2 regions of the Streptococcus downei MFe28 genome follow, and region 1 is predicted to be linked to the other one. Evidence: predicted binding sites of a transcription regulator. Region 1 holds the regulator's gene; the other holds the start of a gene.
The links. The regulator HrcA, encoded in region 1, represses chaperone genes, less so after heat shock. The targets are predictions, from matches to a motif close to TTAGCACTCNNNNNNNNNGAGTGCTAA.

Region 1 (4,694 bases):
CGAGGAGCGGCTGGAATATCGGTCAATTGGAAACGACCCAGGGTCTTGTTGTCCGCTGCCATTGGGCGTTCCCCTTGGAGAACATGGATATCAACGGCTGGTTGGTTATCAGCGGCAGTTGAGAAGACTTGAGACTTAGAGGTTGGGATAGTGGTGTTGCGGTCAATCAGTTTAGTGAAGACGCCACCCATGGTTTCAATACCGAGAGACAATGGGGTAACATCAAGCAAGACAACGTCTTTGACATCACCAGTGATAACACCACCTTGGATAGCAGCACCCATGGCAACCACTTCATCAGGGTTTACAGATTTATTTGGTTCCTTACCAGTTTCAGCCTTAACAGCTTCAACTACGGCAGGAATACGTGTTGAACCACCGACCAAGATAACTTCGTCAATTTCTGACAGGGACAAACCAGCATCAGACAAGGCTTGACGAACTGGGGTCTTGGTGCGATCAACGAGGTCACGGGTCAAATCATCAAATTTCGCACGAGAAAGGGAAACTTCCAAGTGGAGAGGACCAGCATCACCAGCAGTGATGAAAGGCAGGCTGATTTGTGTTTGGGTCACACCTGACAAATCTTTTTTAGCTTTTTCAGCCGCATCTTTCAAGCGTTGCAGAGCCATCTTGTCGTTTGACAAGTCGATACCGTTTTCTTTCTTGAATTCGTCAACTAGGTAGTCAATAATCTTTTGGTCAAAGTTATCCCCACCGAGTTTGTTGTCACCGGCAGTTGCCAATACGTCAAAGACCCCATCACCTAATTCAAGGATAGAAACGTCGAAGGTACCACCACCAAGGTCAAAGACCAAGATCTTTTCATCTTTTTCAGTCTTATCAAGACCATAAGCTAGGGCAGCTGCAGTTGGTTCATTGACGATCCGTTCGACTTCAAGACCAGCGATTTTACCAGCGTCCTTAGTCGCTTGACGTTGAGCATCGTTAAAGTAAGCAGGAACTGTGATAACAGCCTTTTCTACTTTTTCACCAAGATAATCTTCAGCGTAGCCCTTCAAGTATTGCAGAATCATAGCTGAGATTTCTTGTGGGGTATATTCCTTACCGTTTACAGAAACTTTTTCAGAAGTCCCCATCTTCGATTTGATAGAGATAACGGTATCTGGGTTAGTTACTGCTTGACGCTTGGCTGCATCACCTACGATGATTTCACCGTTTTTGAAGGAGACAACAGAAGGGGTTGTACGGTTACCTTCTGGGTTGGCAATAATTTTACTTTCAGTTCCTTCAAGAACTGCAACTGCTGAGTTTGTTGTCCCTAAGTCAATACCAATGATTTTAGACATGTTTTTTACCTCTTGTTTACTTTTTAATTTAATATTTTCCTTAGGTGGTGGGGACGGTAACAGTCACCTTCGGTGTCTCATACCTTAACTTTGAGCCTAAAGTCTCAAAGTTCCCCTACCTCAGAATAGATACTATTCTGAGGTTGTCACCACGGCGGAAAATATTGTTTCAGGCTCACTTCGTTCTCTTTTGTGAGCCGTTTTTCCTTTTTCCTAGTTTTATGTCGTTGCGGACAAGTTAGGGTTGCTAATTAGGCCATTTTCTATACCAATCGTTACTATTCGTGTGGAAAATGAGTAAGGTGCCTAGGCCATTCGCCAGAGCGATTGGCCTTTGCGGATGACTCGCTTAGCAAGCAAGAACATGGGCTAGTTATAAACCACGACCATAGCTGGTCGAAGTAGGCGGTCATGCAACTGATAGCCCTTTTGCAAAACTTGGGCAATGCTGTCAGCTGGATGGTCATCATCCGCTGGCAGGGTTTGAACGGCCATGTGGAAGTTGTGGTCGAAGCTCTCCACAGGGACCTCTTCGACTCCTTCTTCCTTCAGGGCCTGCAGGAGACTTTCCTGCACCATTCCAATCCCTTTTTTGACATCATCCGTCAAACCTTCAACGGCCAAGGCCCGCTCCAAGTTATCTAAGCTAGGAAGAACACCCTTGGCTAGGTCTTGTGAGCGATACTTTTGCAATTGTTGGCGTTCCTCATTAGCCCGTCGCTGAATATTTTGCATCTCAGCGTGAGCTCGTAAGAATTTATTTTCAAAATCCTCGGCCTTCTCCAAGGCTACTTCCAATTCACTCTTTTCAGAGAGCTCCTCGGGAGTTTTTTCTTGTGCCTCCTGCTCTTCTTGCGCTTCAGAAGTTTGAGCCTCTTGGGACACTTCCTCTTTTTCTTCTTTTTTAATATCCTCTGACATAATGCCTCCTTTTCAAAGAGTCTAATTGACTTCGTAATGGTTACTGCTCAAATAGCGATAAAAATCGGCCAACTTTATGGTTAAGACCCGACTGACAATATTCAGGAGTCCCATGGAGCGTTTATAGTCCATGGTTACAGGTCCCAACAAGGTCAAATTGCCAAAGCCCCGATAAGGAATCAAAAACTTATAAGAGAGTTGACTCAGAGCCTCAAACCCTTGCTTATCTTCATCAGCCAACCTAATCACATAGGCTTCTTCCTCATGGAACTGTTGCCGAATCATTAGGGCCAATTCCTGGATCTTATCCATGAGCCGATAGGTCTGATCATCCGAATACTTGAGCAAGTTTTCCTTTCCCGAAAGAAAAATCTTTTCGACAAACATTTCCTTGAAAATATGCTCAAAAAGTTCCAAAACATTATCGGTCGTCTTGAAGTAGCGTTGAACAATCTGGGGAATTTCCGTTCGAATCCGATAGTGGATTTCCATGACGGTTTGCCCCAAGAAGCGCTCTCTTACTAAACGACTGAGCACCAAGAGATCCTCATCAAGAAAATTCTTAGGAATGGCAAATTGGCTGGTAACCGTATTGGAATCATCAAAGGTCATCACCGCTAGGGCATCATGATGACTGAGTTTGACAATATCAAATGCGCTCAAGCGCTGATTGCTAGGTTCCACATCCAGGGTAATCGCCGTGCAAGCCGTCAGCTCGGCCAGGACATCACTAGCTTTTTTAAGAACATCTTCCAACTTGAAGAATTCAAAATCAAAAGCCTTGATAACCTGGTAGGCATCCCCCTCGTCAACCCGCTCTAAATTAAGAAGGTGGCTGACATAGTACTGAAAACCCTGCCGACTGGGGAGACGACCACTAGAAGTGTGGGCCTTTTCTAGGAGCCCAACTTTTTCCAAAGCTGCCATATCATTACGAATGGTAGCGCTACTGGAAGAAATATAGGACTGTAAGGCCTTGGAACCAACGGGCTCGTGAGTTTGGGTAAACAGTTCGACGATGATGGATAAGATATCATTTTGCCGTTGTGTTATCATCTCAGCGACCTCCGTTCATTCTATTAGCACTCTAAGTCATCGACTGCTAATTCATGGTTCTATTATACCGCTCTAAAATGACCTGTCAAGAGGAAAACTCAAAAAATTAGCACTCTTTTTTAAAGAGTGCTAATTCATCTATTCCTCTAAATACATCCCTTAACCATCATATTGGGTTAGATTTTTTTCCTGAATAATGGCAATTAGTTTGTTGGCATACTCAGGGTCAGTGTCCACCCCTGCCTTTTGCAGGGCACGAGCAGCCGTCGTATATTCTTCTGTAGTAGCCAAAGTTGTGTAGAGCTGCTTGCCCCAATAGCCTGAACTAATTTCCTCCATATAATCATAGAGGCTATCCTGCCAGTCCTTATAAATCTTATAAGGTTGCTTAACCGTCTGCCACTTGCCTTTTTCATAGGACTGGGTGGTCAAGACGATTTTCGGATCACCAGGCTGGGCTAGGACTCCCAGATAATTATGGTAGCGAACGGCCAATAAATTGGAACCGTAGTCGGTCGACTGGGCCCCCTGCGCAATCAGCACCGAAGCCTTAACCCCATAGGCCTTGGACAACTTCTGGGCAACTGGTGCCACCTCCTTGATAAAGGAAGCCTGACTATAGCTGGTTGTCACCTTCGTATTGGCTGCCTTGGTTCTCATATTTAACAGGAGCGGTAAAAGGACAAGGGCCAGAATGAGCCCAAAGACCATTATGAAAGGCCGAAACTTTAGCCTTGACTGCATCTTTATTTTCCTCTCTAATTGCGACGTCTATGTGGGTTAATTGGAAATAGCAACCTACATTAACTTGTAAGTGGGCTAGAGATTTTTATAAAAAGCCCTTAGACACTTCATCTCTATATTCGAGTTTTACAGAGGTTGCGAGAAATTCTGATCTCTTATTTTTTCAATTGGGCGACATATTCTTCCAAGCTCAGGTTATGCTGGGTCATATACTTGGCAGAGGCCTTGCCGACATATCGGAAGTGCCAATCTTCGTAATCAACACCGGTTGACTCACTCTTGTCCTTTTCGAAGCGAAGGACAAAGCCATAATCTGGAGCAATTTCCTTAATCTGTTCAACCACATTAGGATCACTTTCATTGAGGCTATCAATAGTACTCATGTCGATAGCTAGCCCGGTCTGATGCTCGCTGGCTCCAGCTGGTTGCGAATAGGTTTTGACCTTTTCCTGGGCCTGCTCCTCGGTCAAACTAGGGTCATTGGACATTTCTTGTTTGACGTAACTATCAAAGAGTTCCTTTTGATAGGCAACACTGCGATAGCCGGAGATCAGATGCTCACTACTGTCAATCTTCTGAGCGGCTGCCAGAAATTCCTTGACATTATCGGCAATCCGAGCATCGACCTTGATATTATCAACGGTTGTTAGGTCTGGGTTAAGC
Region 2 (4,694 bases), 420 kb from region 1:
AGTATTGGGGCAAGATACACTTTATCTCTGCGAAAACTTTTTTTGTAATTAAATCTACAATGTAGTGACGATTGGATGCTAATTGCATTCTTCAAAATAACTCCAGACAGTGAGATGAGGAAAATCTTATTTTTCCTCTTTTTTCTGCCTCCTTTTACGAATAGAAAAGTAAGGAGGTGAAGATATGTATAACAAAGTCATTCTTATCGGTCGTTTGACGGCGGCTCCCGAGATGGTTAAGACCCCTTCGGATAAATCGGTCACTCACGTTACCCTAGCTGTCAATCGCCGTTTTAAATCTCAGGATGGCGAGCGTCAGGCCGACTTTGTCAATGTTGTCTTCTGGGGCAAGTTGGCTGAAAGCCTGGTCTCTTATGCAGGTAAGGGGAGTCTGGTTTCCCTAGATGGTGAAATCAGAACCCGCCATTATGAAAAAGACGGGCAAACCCGCTATGTGACTGAGGTCCTAGCCCAGTCCTTCCAACTGCTAGAAAGTCGAGCCCAGCGTGCCTTGCGGGAGAATCAAGGGACCAGCGACCTGGCCGATTTAGTTCTTGAAGAAGAAGAACTCCCTTTCTGATACCTCTATTTTTCTTTGTCCAACGTGAACCAAAAGTAATTTCCCACAATCATTCACGTGCTAATCATCGCCTGAGTTCGTCCATACTCGGGCGTTTTTTATTTAAAATGTCAGCCAAGCCCTAGCCAGAAAATGTTATAATGGAGGTAAATTAGGCCGAGGAGGCAAGGACATGCAAATTATTTTCAGCGACATTGATGGTACTCTTCTCAACCAAAATCATCAGGTAACTCCGGCAACGGCCCAGGCCATCAAGGCCTGCGTAGGTAAGGGACTCTATTTTGTGCCGGTATCTGCCCGTATGCCTGAGGCTATTCGCCCCATTATTGATAGCATTGGAATTCCCAGCCCCCTGATTGCCTACAACGGGGCTCTGATTCAAGCCCAGGATGGCACGATTGTTGATAGTAAGGTCATGGTCATGCCCGAGGTTCTCTCGGTTTGTCGCCTGGTGGAAGAATTGGGTCAGGATTTGGCTTGGAATATCTATAGCTACAAGGACTGGTACTCTTCCCAGCAGGCCCATGATTTGGTCCACAATGAAGAAGTGGTGGTTGGCTTAGAGTCGCAAATGGTAGATTTACAAGACCTAGCTGATCTCAAAGAGGCCCACAAGGTTCTGGTCATGTGTCCTCCAGCCAAGTCCGATGCCATCCTAGAAAAACTCAAGCAGTCCTATCCTGACCTGTCCATTGCCAAGTCCCTTCCTCATCTGATTGAAGTTATGGCGACAGGGATTGACAAGGGTCAGGCCGTCAAGACCCTGGTCGACTACTATCGTGTCCCAATAGCTGAGACCCTGGCCTTTGGCGATAACTACAATGATTTGGAGATGCTGGAAACCGTTGGGCAGGGCATCCTCATGGGTAATGCCCCTCAGGCCCTGCAGGAGCGAATCGGCAGGGTTACCTTGGACAATAATCACGATGGTATTGCCAAGGTTTTGGAGGAAGAGATTCTCCAAGCTTGAAGAGGCTACTGTCGATTTGTTGGCCACTCCGTTTAGCGATTCTTAATGACCAAACCCTAGAGTCTGCAGGACCTCTCTAGTCTCAATGAAAATCAAAAACTTTACCTGAGGTAGAGTTTTTTTCTTGACTAATTTTGACCAAATGATAGAATAGTAACTGTAGTTAGCACTCGGACGATTAGAGCGCTAAAAAATCTTTTGGAGGTAAGACAATGTTAAAACCATTAGGTGATCGGATTGTTGTAAAATTTGAAGAAGTAGAAGAGACCACAGCTAGCGGTTTCGTTTTGGCGGGTGCTTCCCACGAAGCTACTAAAACGGCGACTGTTTTGGCCGTTGGCCCTGGTTCAAGGACCCTGCATGGGGATTTGATTGCCCCAAGCGTAGCTCAAGGGGACAAGGTTCTGATCGAAAATGGCGCAGGTCTGGATGTCAAAGATGGAAACGATAAAGTTTCTATCGTCCGTGAAGCTGATATTTTAGCGATTCTTGGCTAATACTCAATGAAAATCAAAATTAACCGAGGCAACGAACCGAAGACAGTACTGGAGTACGGCAAGGTGAGTTAACGACAGTAAATTTTGATTTTCAAAGAGTATAAGGCCGCAAAGTCTCTAATAAAAAAAAGCCAGCCCTCTCTTGCTGGCTGACGAGAAATTTTTAGCTCAGCTGATTTGGTTAGGCTTGCTCGAAGGGAACTTTCCTTAGCTTGCTTTTGGGTCAAGAGATAAAGGCTCGAACTGAGCTTCTGGCCACTTTGACAAGCTAAGTAAAATTACAATAGATAAGAAAGATAGGTATAGATAAATGGCAAAAGATATTAAATTCTCAGCAGATGCCCGCTCTGCCATGGTGCGTGGGGTTGATGTTTTAGCAGATACGGTCAAGGTAACGCTTGGCCCTAAAGGTCGTAATGTTGTTTTGGAAAAATCCTTTGGCTCTCCATTGATTACCAACGATGGGGTCACTATCGCCAAGGAAATCGAATTGGAAGACCACTTTGAAAATATGGGAGCCAAACTGGTTTCAGAAGTTGCTTCTAAAACCAATGATATCGCTGGTGACGGTACCACAACCGCAACCGTCTTGACCCAAGCCATTGTCCGCGAAGGTTTGAAGAATGTCACAGCCGGTGCCAACCCAATCGGCATCCGTCGGGGAATCGAAAGAGCAGTTTCAACAGCTGTTGATGAACTCAAGGCTATCGCTCAACCCGTTGCTAATAAGGAAGCCATTGCTCAGGTCGCTGCCGTATCTTCTCGCTCCGAAAAGGTCGGTGAATACATCTCTGAAGCCATGGAAAAGGTTGGTAATGATGGGGTTATTACTATCGAAGAATCCCGTGGTATGGCAACTGAATTGGATGTTGTCGAAGGGATGCAATTCGACCGTGGCTACCTTTCTCAATACATGGTGACCGACAATGAAAAGATGGTCGCAGACCTAGACAATCCTTACATCTTGATTACAGATAAGAAGATTTCTAATATTCAAGATGTCCTCCCTCTCTTGGAAGAAGTGCTTAAGACCAGCCGTCCACTCTTGATTATTGCTGATGACGTTGCTGGTGAAGCCCTTCCAACCCTTGTTCTCAACAAGATTCGTGGTACCTTCAATGTCGTAGCCGTCAAGGCTCCTGGCTTTGGTGACCGTCGCAAGGCTATGTTGGAAGATATTGCTATTCTAACTGGTGGTACCGTGATTACCGAAGATCTTGGTTTGGAATTGAAAGATGCGACAATTGCTTCCCTCGGTCAAGCTGCTAAGATTACTATTGATAAAGATTCAACCGTTATCGTTGAAGGTGCTGGGTCAGCTGATACCATCGCTGAACGTGTCGCTGTCATCAAGTCGCAATTGGAAAGCACCACATCAGAATTTGACCGTGAAAAATTGCAAGAACGCCTAGCTAAATTGTCTGGTGGTGTTGCTGTCATCAAGGTAGGTGCTGCAACCGAAACCGAACTCAAGGAAATGAAACTCCGTATTGAAGATGCCCTCAATGCGACTCGTGCCGCTGTTGAAGAAGGTATCGTTGCCGGTGGTGGTACCGCTCTGGTTAATGTCATTGAAAAGGTTGCTGCCCTTGACTTGGATGGTGACCAAGCAACCGGTCGCAACATCGTCCTTCGTGCTTTGGAAGAACCTGTTCGCCAAATCGCTCGCAATGCTGGTTATGAAGGTTCAGTTATCATTGAAAAACTCAAAGCCAGCCAAGCAGGCACAGGGTTTAACGCTGCTGACGGTAGCTGGGTAGACATGGTTGAAGCTGGGATCATTGACCCCGTTAAGGTCAGCCGTTCAGCCCTGCAAAATGCCGCCTCTGTTGCCAGCTTGATTTTGACAACCGAAGCCGTCGTTGCCGACCATCCAGAAGAAAAAGCACCCGCAGCTCCAGCCATGGATCCTAGCATGATGGGTGGGATGATGTAAGAATATAAAGCCTTTCTAGCTAGCAGAGCTAGCTGAAAGCCTACGCTAGTCGCTATAGCGCACTAGCTATATTCTATACTAACTCAAAGGACAAAGTAAGGTCGACTTTGTCCTTTTTGTGTCGTAAGAAAAAAATTTCTAAAAGTTAAAAACTTTTGAAATTTAACGGCAAGCACGAGTGTGCCTCAGACTGAAGACAAAGTCGTTAGAAATTGATTTTCTAATGTCTTTTTTAGCTATCAAAGTTTTATAATAGATGTAAGAATAATCGGAGGTTGTCTCTATGTTTCACAAAGAAACCCCCAACTACAAAGGTGGTGAATAGACCTTGCTGTCTCTAGATGAACTTGTTCCTGAGGATCATTTACTGCGTCAAATTGATGAAACAATTGATTTCTCTTTTATCTATGACAAAGTCGAGACGACCTATAGTCAAGAAACAGGACGTCCTAGTTTAGATCCCGTTTTATTGGTCAAAATTCCTCTCATCCAGACCCTATTTGGTATCCGTTCTATGCGTCAAACCATCAAAGAAATTGACGTTAATATCGCTTATCGCTGGTTTTTGGGATTAGGTTTGGATGATAAAGTCCCTCACTTCACGACTTATGGCAAGAACTATTCCCGTCGTTTTGCGCCAGTTGGGCTTATCGAAGAAATTTTTGCTCCTATCCTTCAAGCCTGTCTAGATCAAGGCCTTATTGATACGAG

Region 2: a site for HrcA is predicted at 1,714-1,740, ahead of groES (co-chaperone GroES). Genes of this name have one in related genera too.

The regions. Positions count from the first base shown of each region.
Region 1 is NZ_UHFA01000002.1:573,679-578,372, reverse strand. Features, by position in the region: gene dnaK (molecular chaperone DnaK) at 1-1,310, opposite strand, end outside; gene grpE (nucleotide exchange factor GrpE) at 1,680-2,231, opposite strand; gene hrcA (heat-inducible transcriptional repressor HrcA) at 2,253-3,287, opposite strand; gene DYE66_RS02815 (glycoside hydrolase family 73 protein) at 3,447-4,031, opposite strand; gene DYE66_RS02810 (M15 family metallopeptidase) at 4,187-4,694, opposite strand, start outside.
Region 2 is NZ_UHFA01000002.1:155,128-159,821, reverse strand. Features, by position in the region: gene DYE66_RS00755 (hypothetical protein) at 1-52, shown strand, start outside; gene DYE66_RS00750 (single-stranded DNA-binding protein) at 185-580, shown strand; gene DYE66_RS00745 (Cof-type HAD-IIB family hydrolase) at 753-1,550, shown strand; gene groES (co-chaperone GroES) at 1,763-2,047, shown strand; gene groL (chaperonin GroEL) at 2,358-3,983, shown strand; partial or broken gene DYE66_RS00730 (transposase) at 4,312-4,694, shown strand, end outside.